DNA from 2 places in the Sporosarcina sp. GW1-11 genome. Region 2 is predicted to be linked to the other one. Evidence: riboswitches for the same ligand, from Rfam matches in the RefSeq annotation. Region 2 holds a riboswitch; the other holds the start of a gene.
What was found. Region 2 has a riboswitch for cyclic di-GMP ahead of ORD22_RS10500 (hypothetical protein). Riboswitches for the same ligand answer to the same signal wherever they lie in the genome.
Positions count from the first base shown of each region.

Region 1 (6,200 bases), on a different contig from region 2:
GATGTCCACACAATATGTTACTATACTTGCTCAAATCACCTTAGACGAAAGACAAATCTATTCTCTATCGGAAGAACAAAGATAATACTTCTTAAGAATAACATGAGAATGTTCAAATAGCAAGCGAAATGATTTGTACTTAAAAATAACGACATGACAATCTACTTACTAACACGATGCACAACCCGCAATTCGTCTAGCGCTCTATTATGATTTCTTCGTGATCTATCAGTAGAAAAAGGCACTTACCCCGCTTGAACATGAGATAAGTACCTTCTACACATTTACTTCTTTAAAGCATTCGTCAATTCAATAAATTCTTCTACGTCTTTTCCAACGAGCTCAATTCCAGCAACCCAGAAATCTTCTTTCGTGATATCTACGTCCAGATGTTTCATTGCTAGGTCTTCTACGTTCATTGATCCAGTATCTCGTAGTAAAGCAATATACTTCTCTTCAAATCCTTCCGGTTGCTTCAAATATTCCGCGTAAATGCCTAGACTGAATAAATAACCAAATGTATACGGGAAATTATAGAACGGTACACTATCGATAAAGAAGTGTAACTTCGCTGCCCAGAAATGCGGATGATAGGAGGAGAGACTATCACCAAATGCTTCTTTTTGTGCGTTGACCATTAGTTCATTCAACCGCTTTTCTGATACAATGCCATGTGCACGTTCCGTGTAAAAGCGATTCTCAAACAAGAAGCGCGCATGAATATTTAAAAACATCGCGGTTGCGCCTTCTAATTTATTTGCTAAAAGGGATATTTTTTCTTCAGTAGATGCAGCGTTTTTCACAGTGGCATCTGCAATAATAGTTTCAGCAAACGTACTAGCTGTTTCCGCCACGTTCATGGCGTAGTTACGGTTCAATTCCGGTAAATCCTTCATTACGTGACTATGAAACGCATGGCCCAATTCATGTGCCAATGTACTCGTATCACTTGGTGAACCTGTGAACGTCATGAAAATACGGGACTCTTCAAATTCCGGTAAGCTTGTGCAATACCCCCCCCGGACGTTTATTCGGGCGATCTTCCGCTTCCACCCAGCGGTTTTCTAGCGCGTGTTTTGTAAAGTCCGTTAGTTTTGGACCAAATGACGAAAAGTGCTCTATAACAAAATCACATGCCTCATCATAGGTGAATCGTGTAGGTTTTGTTTCACCTACCGCAACGGGCGCTTCAACATCTTGCCAGCCCAACTGATCCATTCCGAACAAATCCGCTTTTTGTGCTAAATAATCAATAAACGTTTGTTTCTGTGCGTCCACCGCAGACCACATCGCTGTAAGTGTCTTCTCTGTCATGCGGTTGTATTCAAGCGGTTCTTCTAAATGACCTTCTCTTCCGTGAGCTTGTTGTAATGTTAAGCGATAACCCGCTAAATGATTCAGGATGTCTGCAAAGATGGGTCCATTTTTCGACCATGTTTTTTCCCAGTTTTCAAAAAGCTTCGCACGCACCTCTACATCAGGATCAGCGTACATTTTATTCATCGCTTGCCCAACAGATAGGTCAGTCGTTTGACCCTCTTGATCTGTAAAGGGAACCGTCATAACGGAGACTACTGTATTATATAAATCGCTCCACGCTGCGATACCATCTTTATTCAACGTAGCAATCAGTTTTTCTTCTTCTTCAGATAACAGTCGTTTGCCTTGTTCACGTATCTCATCCAATGAAAAGCTGATTTTTGTAAAAGCATCCTGTTGCAGGAGTGTATGCCATTTTTCATCGGGGATCGCTACTAGTTTTTTAGTGAAAATCGTGGATAGTTGCTGGATTTCACTGCTAAGTTCCATCACTTGACCTTTGACAACGCTTGCATGTTCATCGTCCATGAAGGCGTCATGCCACATATTGATAAATGTACCTACCTGACCTAAGCCTTTACCAATGACTTCTTGTTGCGTTAATATCCCCTGCAAGTTCGAAGCATCGTTAGCTGGATCGCTATCCCAGTCCTGCAATTGATCTGCATAGCGCTTAATATCTTCTTTTATAGATGTAATTTTCGTCTGTACTTCTTCTGAATTTGTTCCGCCTGTAAATATACTCTCTAAATCCCACGTATCGTTATATTTCATATTGCGTCACTCTCCTCATTGATCTTCTGTTACAGGATGTGCCAAACAGAGATAGCGTATTCTTTCATTGCGTAACCCACTGACATGTAAAATATAAGATATATCGTTCTTTTCATCAACTATATATGACTTTACGTGGAATATAATATGTACAATAAAAAAAGAACAGCCTGTTAGACTAGCTGCTCTTTGAATAATCTTATTCTACTTAATACCCTCATCTATTAACGACTACCTGATTTCTACCGTTTTTCTTTGCTTGATATAAAGCATGATCTGATTTTTCGATAAACTGCTCTACTTGCTCTCCATTGTAACTGGACAGTCCTATGCTAATTGTAAAATGGATCTGTTCATTGTTATACGTGTAATCTGATTGTTCCACAGCTTTACGTATACGTTCGGCTATAATTAGTCCTTCCACAACATCGGTGTTTGGCATTACAACCCCGAATTCTTCGCCTCCCAAACGAACGAAAGCATCTGATGGCCTTACGCAGCTCTTAATAATCGTTGAAGTATGCTTAAGTGCTTCATCCCCACATGGATGCCCATAACTATCGTTAATTTTTTTAAAATGATCTATGTCTAACATAAGAAAGGTCAATGGGCTGTTCGACATCTTACTAAAGGGAATGGTTTTTTCCATGTACATATCAAAATATCTTCGATTATAAATTCCAGTTAAGGTATCTGTAATGGTCAAATCTTCAACCTTTTTAAGTAATATATGGGATTTTCGTATAAAGTATCCAACCGTTAGAAGGATAGACCAATTAATGATTGAATCTAAAACAAGTCCTTTACATTCAATAGAACCGGGGTGAATATTCTGAGCAAGTACTGTTATATACTTCACAAAACTGAAGAAAACGCCAACCCCTATAATTACTCTCCATTTTGGATACCTATTGATAATGATAATACTCGGAATGAGAGTAAGCGTCCATATAAATGGATACCGTCTACTCGCCTCCTCAGTCAAAATCAAATCTGTAAAAACAAGGGCAGCGGTACATAAAAAAACTACTACATATATAAAGCTTTTTTTTACCAACTACCTTCCTCACTCCTTTCGGTAACCCAGCCATCATAGCTACATGCCTTAGATCTGTGGTTTTGCGTCATTATCTTTCAATAATTTTGCCTTTTCAATTGAGTTGCAGGATCACTATCATTAATTGCGTAAGTTTTTAATAAACACGTAACGATCCTCAGTTACAAAACTACAGTCCGGAACTAAAGGAGACTTTCGAAGCTTTATCGCAAGTTTATTTAATATCGGCGCAACTTCAGCACGTTCACCCTCATCAATAGTATATTCTACACCATATTGATACATGTCTAATTTTACTTCATTCATCCAGACAACTGAACCAAGTAGCTTAATGGTTTCGCCAAATAAGTGCGTCTCAAATTCAAGAATGATATTAGGATTTACTGTAAGCTTTAAATCTGTTAAAAAGCGAAGACCACCTAATCCAATATCCTCAATTAATACTTCTGTTCTTCCTACGTCCACCGTACGGCCATTGATGCGCGTAAGTGTCATTGAACCACTGAGCGGGAAATGAAGAGGGACTCTGAAAAATCGTCGCCTTTCCTCAAACGTTTTATTTTCTACTTTGAGACTAGTCGGTATATCGATTGTTCCAATCTTTAATAATTCTTCAAATTCAGTAGCTGGTACTGGTTTTGAAAATAAATACCCTTGAATAATCTTACAGCCCATTTGCTTTAACAGATCGTATTGCTCAACAGTTTCTACACCTTCAGCTACAACGCGCATCTTCAGATTACTCGCAAGCGTAATAACGGTTTGCGTAATTATGTTCGATTCATTCTCTTCATCGTGACTTAAAGTCGTGATAAAGGAGCGATCAATTTTCAATGTGTTAATATATTTATTAAACTTAGTTAAAGAAGAAAGTGATGAGTAACCTGTACCAAAATCGTCAAAGGAAATTGATATTCCTGTTTTCATCAGTTCATGTAAAGTCGTCAAGACAATTTTTTCATACTCTAACATAGAAGTCTCAACAATTTCTATTTCGATACACTCAGGGTCAAGCGTAGTTTCTTCCAAAATCTCCTGAAAGGTGTTTACGAGGTTTTTATCCAAAAATCGTTTGGCTGATAAATTTACTGAAATAGGTATATGTGGAAGGCCCATTTCTTGCCAAGCTTTAATTTGTTTAGCTACCTTCCAATTCATCTTCAGGTCCACTTCGGCTATTAATCCCTGTTCTTCTATTATCGGCATGAACTCATTTGGAGATAGAATCCCCCACTCCGGATGATTCCATCTAATCAGCGCTTCTGCCCCTACTATTTTATTATTCTCTGTGCTTACTTTTGGCTGATAGTAATATTCGAATTGATCTTCTTCAAGTGCTAGACGGATGTCAGCCCCTAACTTAAACGTTCTAAATGTTCGAATATCCATTATAGAAGAATATACTTTTACCGTATTGATCCCTTCTCGTTTTGCGTTGTGTAGGGCTATATCCGCATTTTTCATAAGAGTGATTGAATCCTCAGCATCCGTCGGGAAAATACTAATACCAATGCTGGCGCTCATAAAGAGTCTATACGGACCGATGACAAATTCCTCTTCCATTGAGGCAATAATTTGCTTTGCGGCTTCAATTATTAAGTTGCTCGTTTTACAGTTAGGCGAAATGATCGCAAACTCGTCACCAATCATCCTATATAGTTGGTATTCATCACCAAGCACTATCTGTAGGCGTTTAGAAATAGCTTTCAATAACTCATCTCCAACGCGATGACCGAGCGTATTGTTTGTATATTTAAATCTATCCAAGTTTAAGTACATAATGGATAGCTTCTGGTCCAACGTTTTAGCGATGACTAATTCTTTTTCCAAACTTTCTTCAAAAGACTTTCGATTGGGTAACTCTGTCAATTGGTCATAGTAGGCAAGAAAATTGATCTTCTGCCAAGACTTTTCTCTTTCTGTAATATCTTTCGCTGTACCCAAAACGATTGGTTCACTGTCTATATTAATCAATTTGGAATGTAATTCGACTTTTATCTCCGATCCATCTTCCCGAATGACACGGGCATAATGTGTTATTCCTTTTTTTCCATCTTTTAACCAATCAAAGTTGGATTGCATGTTTTGTAAATCATCTGGATGAACATACTTACTAATATTGAAACCGGCGTCAGGGTAGTTCGTTCCGAGTAGTTGATGGTAGTATGGATTACCATATAAGAGGTGTCCATCCTGTAAAATATACACACCTACTAAAGCTCCTTCTACGATTGCCCTAAATTTCGCCTCTGATTCCAGTAAACTATTTTCAATTTTTTGTACTTCAGATTTATCTTTTATAATTCCAAAAACACCGGTTACCTTCCCGTCTACAATTGCAGGAATCAGTATAATCCGAATCGGTATGCTCTGACCGTTCGCATGGATAAAGAAGGATCTCATACTTCTCGATTCTCCATTAAGAACTTCTGAGAAGTTTTTCAGATAATTTTCCAGCTGACTTTGCGGTAAATAACTGGTAATAGGTGTAGACAAAACTTCCTCAAATGAATAACCACTTAGTTTCGATAAATTTTGATTTGCATTTTCAATCACATGTTCCCTAGTTAAATACATTGCTATATCGGGATTATCCTCAAACATGGAACGGTAAAATGTATCTTTATCTATATTTTTCATCCAGCCATTCCTTTCTTTTGAATTCTAAATACCTATTTCAAAGAACTCAAACGACTTAATAATATTTACCTATTATCATATCATATTACTTTCGGAAAGCTTGTCAAACAAACCGTAGTCTATTATTAAAAGCTAGTCCGACTTGAGATATCATAAATTTGAACTTATATTTCATATATATAATAAGCATATTTCCCCATAAGAAAACACCCTAAACGTTAGATTGTAAAACTCTAACATTTAGGATGCATATGAGATGTAGCCCTAACATTACTTACTATATTGTTTCTCCAGTCGCTTATACTTCACAAGCATCCCAATCCGCCACGGCAAAATCATCGAAAACGCAAGAATGAAGAACATCCCGCCAAGTTCCCCGACGTCAATCGTGTTGCTTAAGACAATCTTG
Region 1 covers NZ_JAPMIW010000002.1:17,961-24,160, reverse strand. The annotation lists partial or broken gene ORD22_RS02145 (M3 family oligoendopeptidase) at 285-2,094, opposite strand; gene ORD22_RS02140 (GGDEF domain-containing protein) at 2,312-3,151, opposite strand; cyclic di-GMP riboswitch class I at 3,169-3,252, opposite strand; gene ORD22_RS02135 (EAL domain-containing protein) at 3,272-5,791, opposite strand; gene ORD22_RS02130 (CcdC family protein) at 6,062-6,200, opposite strand, start outside.
Region 1: it holds a riboswitch for cyclic di-GMP, as region 2 does, so the genes downstream of both, ORD22_RS02140 (GGDEF domain-containing protein) here and ORD22_RS10500 (hypothetical protein) in region 2, are expected to answer to the same signal.

Region 2 (6,200 bases):
TGGGCGATGTATGGTATTGTCGCATTGTCACTAGCATATTTCCAATTCCGTAAAGACGAACCGGGTTTAATTTCAGCAACATTGAAACCGATTTTCGGCAAGAAGATGGATGGTCCTTGGGGAATATTCATTGATGTTCTAGCTGTGTTTGCAACTGCATTTGGTGTTGCGACCACTCTCGGTTTCGGTGCTGTTCAAATTAACGCAGGCTTAAATTATTTGTTCGGAATCAAAATCGGAACGTTCTCGCAATTTGTTATTATTGCGATTGTTACGGTTCTTTTCATTATGTCAGCATGGACGGGGCTTAGTAAAGGAATTAAGTATCTATCCAATACCAACCTGGTTCTAGCTGTTCTGTTGTTAGTATTTATAGTGATTTTAGGACCGACGTTGCTAATTATGAACGTATTTACTGATTCTATCGGTGGTTACTTGGGCAATCTAGTTCAAATGAGCTTTGGTACGGCACCTCTCAACGAGAATAATCAGCAGTGGTTGTTCGACTGGACAATCTTCTACTGGGCTTGGTGGATCTCTTGGGCACCGTTTGTCAGTATGTTCATCGCTCGTGTCTCAAAAGGCCGGACGATCCGCGAATTCATGGTTGGTGTACTTCTCGCACCTACATTGCTATGTGCCTTCTGGTTTTCCGCGTTCGGTACGACAGCAATCGACATGCAACGTGGTGGCATTGCGGATATTGCGAATGCCCCTACAGAACTTGTCATCTTCGAAATGTTCCATGAGTTACCTTGGTCATTCATCATTTCTATCATCGCAATTCTGTTGATTGCTTCGTTCTTCGTGACGAGTGCCGACTCAGCCACATTTGTACTTGGTATGCAGTCAACATATGGTTCGCTAACGCCACCAACTAGCGTAAAAGTAATTTGGGGTGTAATTCAATCGTCAGTGGCACTAGTCTTACTGTCTGTTGGCGGTATGAGTGCTTTACAAAATACAATTATCATTGCCGCTTTACCGTTTTCGTTCGTCATGCTACTGATGGTGATTTCTCTGATGAAAGCTTTGAAGAGTGAACAACGTAGGGGCAGATAGCCTATACTATCGACTAAAATGTAACGTGCCAGGTCTCAAACCAATTCGCATTGGTCAAGAGGTCTGGTGTTTTATTATTCTATGTATTAAAATGGAATTAATTTATGAGATACTATCTAATATTTAACTAATTTCATAATCGTCCTTTGTTTGTCAATACATAAGATCTATAAATGTGAAGTTGTTTTTTATAGACACAATTTGTTAATGATTAGAAGTGAATCTATCGAGTAACTGTAGACTTATAGTTAATTTCGACTTATAATTAAGATATAGAAATTTAAGTTTGTGATAAATAGGTAAATCTAACATAACGATACAATAAAATAATTCGCGATAATAGCAAACCTGTCTAAAGACAGTGACGCAAAACTATAGGGCCTAACGTTTATGACTATGGTAGCCAGTTGCCGAACGAAAAGTGTAATAAAAACAAGTTAAGACGACTAATTTTATTGCGCCATTTAAAACACAGTTCGGTGTGCACACCGAACTGTGTTTTAAATTTTGGGCAATTACGTTCATATTTATTAATACCCAATCATGTAAGAGTTAGAAAGGTAGTGATTGTAATGAGGAATATTCTTCAAGTATTTTGTGCAATGCTTTTGATTGTGAGTATTTTACCGAAGAGTACTATGGCAAGTGAGATAAAGCAAGGATTTCAGAACGTAAATGAATTGTCTACATGGGTATGGGATACAGCAAGAATCGTATCGGAGCCCGACACAGTGATTAACAATTTAGTCGATAACAAAGTGAGTGATGTATATCTTCAAGTAAACTCGGATATAGAACATTCGTATTATCAAGAATTTATTAGTAAAGCAACAATCAAGGGAATTAGAGTCCACGCGTTAGATGGTGCACCTAGTTGGATCGCAGGTCAAAAAGGATTAAAAGAGCAGCAGGTGTTTACAGATTGGTTGGTGAACTACCAAGCTATCGCTTCAGGAAATGAGCAGTTTGTAGGGATTCATCTTGATGTAGAGCCTTATGGACACCCGAATTACGAAGCGAGAGCGAATGCTTTCTTTAAAAACTACCAAACCATGATTATTGACTTCAAAGAAAAAGCTAATGCAATGGGACTGGAGTTCGGTATAGACATTCCATTCTGGTTTTACGGTGTGAAATACAATAATATCTACGGAAAAGGAAATATCGCTGAATTTCTAAGTCAACATGTTAAAAATATCTCCATTATGGCGTATCGAGATTCTGCGAATGACTCGAATGGTCACGATGGAATCATTAGCATAGCCGCTGCACAAATGGATTTATTTGAGAAGTACAATGTTAAAGGAACGATTGCTGTAGAAACAGGGCGACTAACTGACGATACACAGTTCGTCACATTCTATGAAGAAGACAAAGATTACTTTTATAGCCAACTAGACTTGGTATATGATCACTACAAAGATCATCCAGCTTTTAACGGCATTGCGATTCACCATTATGGTAGTTGGATGGATATGAAATCACCGCAAGTTCCTTTAGCTACATGGTTATGGGATACTGCAAGAATTGTGTCTGAACCGGATACTATAGTTAGTAACTTGGTCACTCATGAAGTAAGTGATGTGTATCTGCAAGTAAATGAAAAAATTGAAATATCATATTACCAATACTTTATAAGTAAAGCGACTGCCAACGGAATTAGAGTCCACGCTTTAGATGGTGCACCAAGTTGGGTTGCAGGTCAAAAAGGATTAAGTCAACAACAAGCATTTACCGAGTGGTTAGTAAACTATCAGAACATAGCATCAGCTAGTGAGCGGTTTGTAGGAATCCACTTAGATGTAGAACCGTATCAACATCCGAAATATGAGCAGAGGGCAAAGAACTTCTTTAAAAACTATCAAACAATGATTGTAACATTTAGAGGACAAGCTGATTCAATGGGGCTAGACTTTGGTGTAGACATTCCATTTTGGTATTATGGCGTGGAATACAATAATATCTATGGAAAAGGAAATATCGCTGAGTTTCTAGGCCAACACGTGGAAAATATCTCAATCATGGCGTATCGGGATTCTGCGAATGGCTCTGGTGGGAATGACGGGATCATAGATATCTCTGCTGCACAAATGAGGTTATTTGAACAATACAATGTAAAAACTACAATTGCTGTTGAAACAGGAAAACTAAATGATGAATCAAAGTTTCTAACTTTTTATGAAGAAGGAAAAGATTATCTGTATAGTGAAATGGATATAGTATATAATCACTACAAAGATCATCCGGCTTTTAACGGCATGGCCATTCACTATTATGATAGTTGGATGGATATGAAATAAACTAAACATCAAAAGTCACCCTCGGCGAAAAAAGCTGAGGGTGACTTTTTGATGTTTTCATTAAGTATACTGTTTTAGTTTAAAAAACATACTGCTTTTAGTTATGCGTTCATGTAATACTATGGAAAACATTGCAAATGCATAGGTATTTTAACTCGAATAAAACATGTATTTAAAGATGTTTATCCAAGGCGTGAATATAGATGCAGGTAAACCTGGTGAATTTCCGGGAGAAGTAGGAATTACGTATGAGGAATATTATAGATGGTTTACTTATATTTCTGAGATGAATGCAAATACGATCAGGGTGTATGTTGTGATGCCCCTGCTTTTTATCAAGCATTGGACACGTATAATTATCAAAATCCGGTTGGTAAGTTATATTTATTACAAAGTGTTTTGATAGAAGGACTTGCTGAATTAGGACGTTATCTTACTAATGCCGTTCAAGCAAGTTTTGAGCGAGCCATAGAAGACACAGAAGACACAGTACATGCGATTCACGACAATTCACGTAGTCAACTTAATGATGCTACGGACGTTGAATTGGTAGTATTTTATTGGAACAAATTTCGTTCTGGCATTATACAACCTTGCGAAGCACGCTCCGGTTGGTATTGTTCGCCTTCATGGAAAACTTAGGTTTATCGCCAATTGACTGTACTATATCGTGTGGAAGGTATATTGAAAATGAGGAGAGGGCGACATTCTTGGGGTTTGATTAAACGTAAAGAATTTGATAAAGGTGAAAAGGAGTCTACTTGACTTAAATAGACATCCTTTTACTTACTTTACAACAACAAACGTAAAAACTTCTCAAAGTTAACTCCTGCCATGGTAGGGGTTTTTTCTAGGCATGTGTCTTGAATAGCGGCAGTTAAAAAAGTTTCGGCCAAATGGATTGCCTGAATAAGAGTTTCACCGCGCATGAGACTTCCCATTATGACCGATGCAAATAAATCACCTGTGCCGGAGTAACTTCTACCGTTATACGGAATGGAGCTATAGATGGAATGTTTACTGTCTATGTACATATTACCAATCGATTGCGTATTCGTCGGTCCAGCTGGCGGGTTGATTCCTGTAATGATGACTTGTGCACCGGTTTCTTGTGCTAATTGCAGTCCTGCTTCTTCTACTTTCTTTAAGAAGTCTTTTTCATTTCCAAATCGATCGAGTGAACTGTAGGATAATCCGGTCAGAAGGCAACACTCAGTTAGGTTTGGCGTGACGATATTTGCCCGCTTGACCAATACCTTCATCTGCTCGAGTAGCTCTTCATCAAAATTTGTATAAGCACTTCCGACGTCGCCCATTACTGGATCTACTAGCAATGTAGTTCCTTCTTTATGGAACATGTCTAGAAAGCTAAGGATGTGGGTAATCTGCTCTTTCCCAGTTATAAAGCCTGTATGGATCCCCTCGAAATGTTCATGTAAGTTATGCCATTCTTTTATAAACAGAGGCATATTAGCTGTTAGGTCTTCGCAGAAAAAACTAGGGTATTCCGTTTGTGCAGAAAGAATAGCTGTTGGTAAGGGACATGCTTGCACCCCCATAACGGAAAGTACGGGAATGGCAGCTGTCAATGAGCACTTACCGAATGATGACAAATCCTGTATAACAGCAACTTTTTTCATAATATCCTCCATCGTAGAAAAATTTGACTCTATCATACCATAGAAGCTGGAATACTAAGAGCTGTAACAAATCAACATTGTTTCAACACTTCATGCTAAAGATAGTGGAATATGCTGATGTTTTTTGTATAATGGTATGACTGGCATCTGTATCACATACGCACGATGCAAGTTATGATGAGAGGATTTGAAAACAACAATGAGTAATAACTTTTGGCTTGATTTACCACGGCCATTTTTCATATTAGCACCAATGGAGGACGTAACAGATGTTGTGTTTCGCCATGTGGTGAGTGAAGCTGCGCGTCCAGATGTATTTTTTACAGAGTTTACGAATACAGAAAGCTTTTGTCATCCGGACGGGATTTTTAGTGTGCGCGGGCGTTTAGCATTTACGGAAGATGAACAGCCGATAGTTGCGCATATTTGGGGAGACAAGCCTGAACATTTTCGGGATATGAGCATTGGGATGGCAGAGCTTGGATTTAAGGGTTTGGATATTAATATGGGATGCCCCGTGCCAAATGTAGCTGCAAAAGGGAAGGGCAGTGGTTTGATTAATCACCCTAAAACAGCGGCTGCTATCATACAAGCAGCAAAAGCAGGAGGATTGCCAGTTAGTGTGAAGACGCGTCTCGGCTACACGGATGTAGATGAGTGGCGGGGCTGGCTGAGACATGTTTTGGAGCAGGACATCGCCAATTTGTCGATCCATTTACGTACCCGGAAGGAAATGAGCAATGGGGAGGCGCATTGGGAGCTCATTCCAGAGATTAAGAAATTACGTGATGAAATAGCACCTGATACACTGTTGACGATTAACGGTGATATTGAGGATCGTCAAATGGGCTTGGAGCTTGTGGAGAAATATGGTGTAGATGGTGTCATGATCGGACGGGGGATTTTCGCGAATCCATACGCATTTGAAACGGAGAAAAGAGAGCATAGCAGTGAAGAGTTGCTTGATTTATTGCGTCTGCATCTAGATCTTTTTGATAAGTATTCAACAGAGCTCGAACCGCGTCTTTTCAAACCGCTTCGCCGCTTTTTCAAAATCTATGTAAAAGGATTCCGTGGTGCAGCTGAATTGCGAAATGAATTGATGAGTACCAATTCGACAGATGAAGTACGTGCGTTGCTCGACGAGTTGAAGTCTACTCAAGAACTGATATAGAAGTATTCAAAAAATCATACCAAC
Region 2 covers NZ_JAPMIW010000015.1:32,024-38,223, forward strand. The annotation lists gene ORD22_RS10495 (glycine betaine uptake BCCT transporter) at 1-1,062, shown strand, start outside; cyclic di-GMP riboswitch class I at 1,394-1,477, shown strand; gene ORD22_RS10500 (hypothetical protein) at 1,701-3,362, shown strand; gene ORD22_RS10505 (pyridoxamine kinase) at 4,154-5,002, opposite strand; gene ORD22_RS10510 (tRNA dihydrouridine synthase) at 5,202-6,176, shown strand.